Regions from separate parts of the Micromonospora maris AB-18-032 genome, predicted to be linked through region 1. Evidence: riboswitches for the same ligand, from Rfam matches in the RefSeq annotation. Region 1 holds a riboswitch; the other holds the start of a gene.

Region 1 (2,192 bases):
GGCTGACCGCCGTGTTCATGGGGGCGTTCCTCGGTCCAGCGGTGATCGCCGGTCCGGTGTGGATGCAGGTGTCCCGGCGCATCGGCAAGCAGCGTGGCCTGCTGATCTGCCAGGCGGTCTTCGTGGCCGGTTCGCTGGCGCCGCTGCTCGGCTACGGCACCGGGCCGGCTGTCGCGGTGGTCGGCGTCCTGGGCATCGCGTTCGCCGGGCTGCAGCTGTTCGCGTTCTCGATGGTCCCGGATGCGGTCGCGGCCGCCGAGCAGCGCGGTACCGTCCGGGCTGGCGCCTACACCGGTGTCTGGACTGCCACCGAAGCCACCGGCACCGCAATCGGCCCGTACGTGTACTCGGCCGTGCTCGCCCTGGGCGGCTTCATCTCCACCACCGAGGGGCAGACCGTGACGCAGCCGGAGTCCGCCCACACCGCCCTGTTGATCGGCTTCACCGTGGTCCCGGCGGTGCTGATGGCCGCGGCGCTGACATTCCAAGTGCGCTGGAAGCTGGATCGGACACGCCACACCGGTTGATTTGTGCTCAGGCCGGCACCGGTCGCCGGGCGAAAGCGCGCATGGCCAGCGTCCCGAGCATCGGGCCGGGAGCCAGCAGCCAGAATGCCCAACGCCAGCCGACGGCGTCGGCCAGGAATGCCGCGACGGCGGCGGGTGTGGCGGCGAAGCGTAGCGGTGAACTCAGACAGCAGCCACCGCTGACCTTCGGGGCGGCGAACGCGGCCCTGGCGGCCGGGCCCATCACCCACGCGCAACGGCAGATCGCCGAGACCGCAGATACCGGGGTGTTCGTCATCGTCGGCCCCACCAACCATCAGGACAACGAGACGGCGGTCACCAACGACACCTGACACGCCAGCACCGCCTGGTGGACTGAGTACGATGGTCGCGGCGCTGGTTCGCCCGACCTCGACAGGACGGGCGTCGTAAGAGGGAACCCGGTGAGAGTCCGGGACTGCCCCGCAGCGGTGAGTGGGAACGACCGCCGTCAACAGCACTGGGCGCACCTGCCTGGGAAGCGATGGCCAGTAGGAGACCGGTACTGCCCGGTCACGCCCGCGAGTCCGAAGACCTGCCCGCGCCGCGTACACGACGTGTGTGCGCTGCCGTCGACCTCGCGGGTGGGTCGAGCGGGTGACACGCCACGGTCCGGCGTGTCCTCGACGTGCACCCAGCCGAGTAGGCGGTGTGCTTCCCGAGGACGGACCACGCAATGCACGACACCACTACGCTCGCCGGTCGGCCATCATCGGCATCGCACCTGACCCTGTCGCAGATCATGGACCAGCACCACACCAACCTGATGGGCACAGTTCACGGAGGCCGGATCCTCAACCTCATCGACTCCGTAGCCGGGGTGGTTGCCGCCCGGCATTCCGACGGGCCGGCGGTCACCGCCGCCATCGACGAGACGGCCTTTCTCCGCGCGGTACGGGTCGGCGATGTGGTCCACGTCGACGCCCGGATCACCTGGGCCGGACGCAGCTCCATGGAGGTGGCCGTCAAGGTGACCGCAGACCGGTGGGACCGGGCCGTGCCCCCCACCGACGTGGCCACCGCCCACCTGGTCATGGTGGCGATCGACGACGACGGACATCCTCGCGCCGTCCCGCCGTTGCTACCCGAGACCGACGGGGATCGGCGACGCTACCGCGAGGCACAGATCCGCCGCGAACACCGACTCGCGCTACGCCGCGCTCTGCTTGACGGTGCCGAGGAGGGCTGAGCCTTGCTCGGACTGTCAGTAACGACCCTCGTGGGCTACCTTGCCGTGATCGCCGTTCTCATGATCACACCCGGTCCCGACATGATGTTCGTCCTCACCAATGCCACCCGCTACGGCGCCCGATCCGGCGTCATCGCTGCACTCGGCGTCGCCGCGGGAGAAACCATCCACGTCGCGGCGGTGGTCTGCGGCCTGGCCGCGGTGATCACCGCATCGCCGGTGCTGTTCACCGCCATCCGCTGGGCCGGCGCCGTGTATCTGGTCATCCTCGGAATCCGAGCCGTACGCCTCAGCGGCACCGCCAACCACAGCCACCCCGAGCGCGGCGCAACGCCTCGCCAGGCATTTCTGCGCGGGTTGGTAACCAACCTGCTCAACCCGAAGATGATCATGTTCAGCGTGGCGTTTCTGCCCCAGTTCGTCGATCCAGCTGCCGGCGACCCCACCGCCCAGCTCAT
Region 2 (2,192 bases), 2.2 Mb from region 1:
CTCTGGCCGTACGGCTACACGTACAACGACACCGCCACCGGGATGAACGCCGACCAGTACAACACCTTCGCCACCATCGGTCGGCAGATGGCCGCGACAAACAACTTCACCCCGCAGCAGTCCAGTGACCTGTACATCACCGACGGCAGCAGCATCGACTGGATGTGGGCGGTGCACGGCATCTGGGCGTACACCTTCGAGCTGTACCCGCGCTCGGCCTCCGGCGGCGGTTTCTACCCGCCCGACGAGGTGATCCCGCAGCAGACCTCGCGCAACCGGGAGGCGGTGCTCATCCTCGCCGAGTACGCCGACTGCCCGTACCGGGCGATCAACAAGCAGGCCCAGTACTGCGGCGGTGGCAGCGGCGGTACGACTGTCTGGTCGGACACCTTCGAGACCAACACCGGCTGGACGATCAACCCCAACGGCACCGACACCGCGACGTCGGGCCAGTGGGAGCGGGGTGCCGCCCAGGCCACCAACTCCAGCGGGGCCAAGCAGCTCACCCCGTACGCCGGCAGCAACGACCTGGTCACCGGTCGGCTCGCCGGCTCCGCCGCCGGTGACTACGACGTCGACGGCGGCGTGACAAGCGCCCGCTCCCCGGCGATCACCCTGCCGTCGAGCGGCACGTTGACGCTCTCCCTGGCCTGGTACCTGGCCCACGGCTCGAACTCGTCGTCGGCCGACTACTTCCGGGTCAGCGTGGTGCACAACGGCGGCACCACGACCCTGCTCAGCCAGGCCGGCGCGGCAAGCAACCGCAACGGCGCCTGGACCACCTCGAACCTCAACCTCACCCCGTACGCGGGGCAGTCGATCCGAATCCTGGTGGAGGCTGCGGACGCCTCGACGGCCAGCCTGGTCGAGGCGGCTGTGGACAACGTCACCATCACCGCCTCCTGAACCGACGGGGCCCCGCCACACCCCCCTCGCGCGGGGCCCCGTCTTCAGGAAATGACTCGGGTACCAGATGCGTGGGTCGGCTCGACGTCGAGCCGACCCACGTGGCTGCTCCCCACGGCTCGGCGGGGCGGCCACCGGGCGTGCGCTACGGTTCTACCGACCCGCCACAGCGAAGTCGGTGTGAAACCGGCGCTGTCCCGCAACTGTGATGCCCCCGAAAGGGGGACGAGCCAGGTCGCCTGTGGCGCGGTCGCGACACGCGCTCTCGAGGAAGGGCGCCTCGCCCACGGGTGCCTGTGGCTCCCTGTCGGCGAAGCACCACACTCCTCGACCGACAGGAGGACCGATGTTCAGACGTACCCCCCGGATTCTCGCCGCCACCCTCGCGGTGGCCGCGCTGGCGCTCGGTGCCTGCGCCGAGAAGACCACCGAGACCCCCACGGCCAGCGGCAGCCCGGCCGGCGGCGCCTTTCCCGTCACCGTCGGATCGCTGACGCTGGAACAGCGTCCCGAAAAGATCATCTCGCTGGCGCCGACCGCCACCGAGATGCTCTTCGCGGTCGGCGCCGGCCCGCAGGTCGTCGCGGTCGACGACCAGTCCAACCACCCGGCCGACGCGCCGAAGACGGACCTGTCCGGCTACCAGCCCAACGCCGAGGCGATCGCCGCCAAGAACCCTGACCTGGTGGTGCTCAGCGACGACCGGAACAAGATCGTCGACCAACTGGCGGCGCTGAAGATCCCGGTCTACCTGACCCCCGCGGCGCAGACGCTCGACGACACGTACCAGCAGATCACCGACCTGGGTGTGCTCACCGGCAACGCCACCGCCGGCGCCGACGTCGTGCAGCGGATGAAGGACGACATCGCGAAGATCGTCGCCGAGGTGCCGCAGCGGGTTCAGGCACCCACCTACTTCCACGAGCTCGGCCCGGAGCTGTACACCGTCACCAGCAAGACCTTCATCGGCTCGATCTACTCCCTCGCCGGCCTGGAGAACATCGCCGACGCAGCCGACGCGGACGGCAAGAGCGGCGGCTACCCGCAGCTCTCCCAGGAGATGATCGTCGCGGCCAACCCGGACTTCGTCTTCCTCTCCGACGTCAAGTGCTGCCAGCAGAGCGCCGCGACGGTCTCGGCGCGCAGCGGCTGGGCGGGCATCAACGCCGTACGCGAGGGCCAGATCGTGGAACTCGACGACGACGTCGCCTCCCGCTGGGGCCCGCGCGTGGTGGACCTGCTGCGCGCCATCGTGGACGCCACCACCAAGGCCGAGAAGTGACGAA

What was found. Region 1 has a riboswitch for cobalamin ahead of VAB18032_RS11645 (acyl-CoA thioesterase). Riboswitches for the same ligand answer to the same signal wherever they lie in the genome.
Region 2: another riboswitch for cobalamin. It lies ahead of VAB18032_RS01500 (ABC transporter substrate-binding protein); the one in region 1 lies ahead of VAB18032_RS11645 (acyl-CoA thioesterase).

What each region holds. Positions count from the first base shown of each region.
Region 1 is NC_015434.1:2,551,511-2,553,702, forward strand. Features, by position in the region: gene VAB18032_RS11635 (MFS transporter) at 1-527, shown strand, start outside; gene VAB18032_RS32235 (hypothetical protein) at 569-859, shown strand; cobalamin riboswitch at 887-1,102, shown strand; gene VAB18032_RS11645 (acyl-CoA thioesterase) at 1,222-1,734, shown strand; gene VAB18032_RS11650 (LysE family translocator) at 1,795-2,192, shown strand, end outside.
Region 2 is NC_015434.1:302,128-304,319, forward strand. Features, by position in the region: gene VAB18032_RS01495 (M14 family metallopeptidase) at 1-906, shown strand, start outside; cobalamin riboswitch at 1,035-1,167, shown strand; gene VAB18032_RS01500 (ABC transporter substrate-binding protein) at 1,253-2,188, shown strand.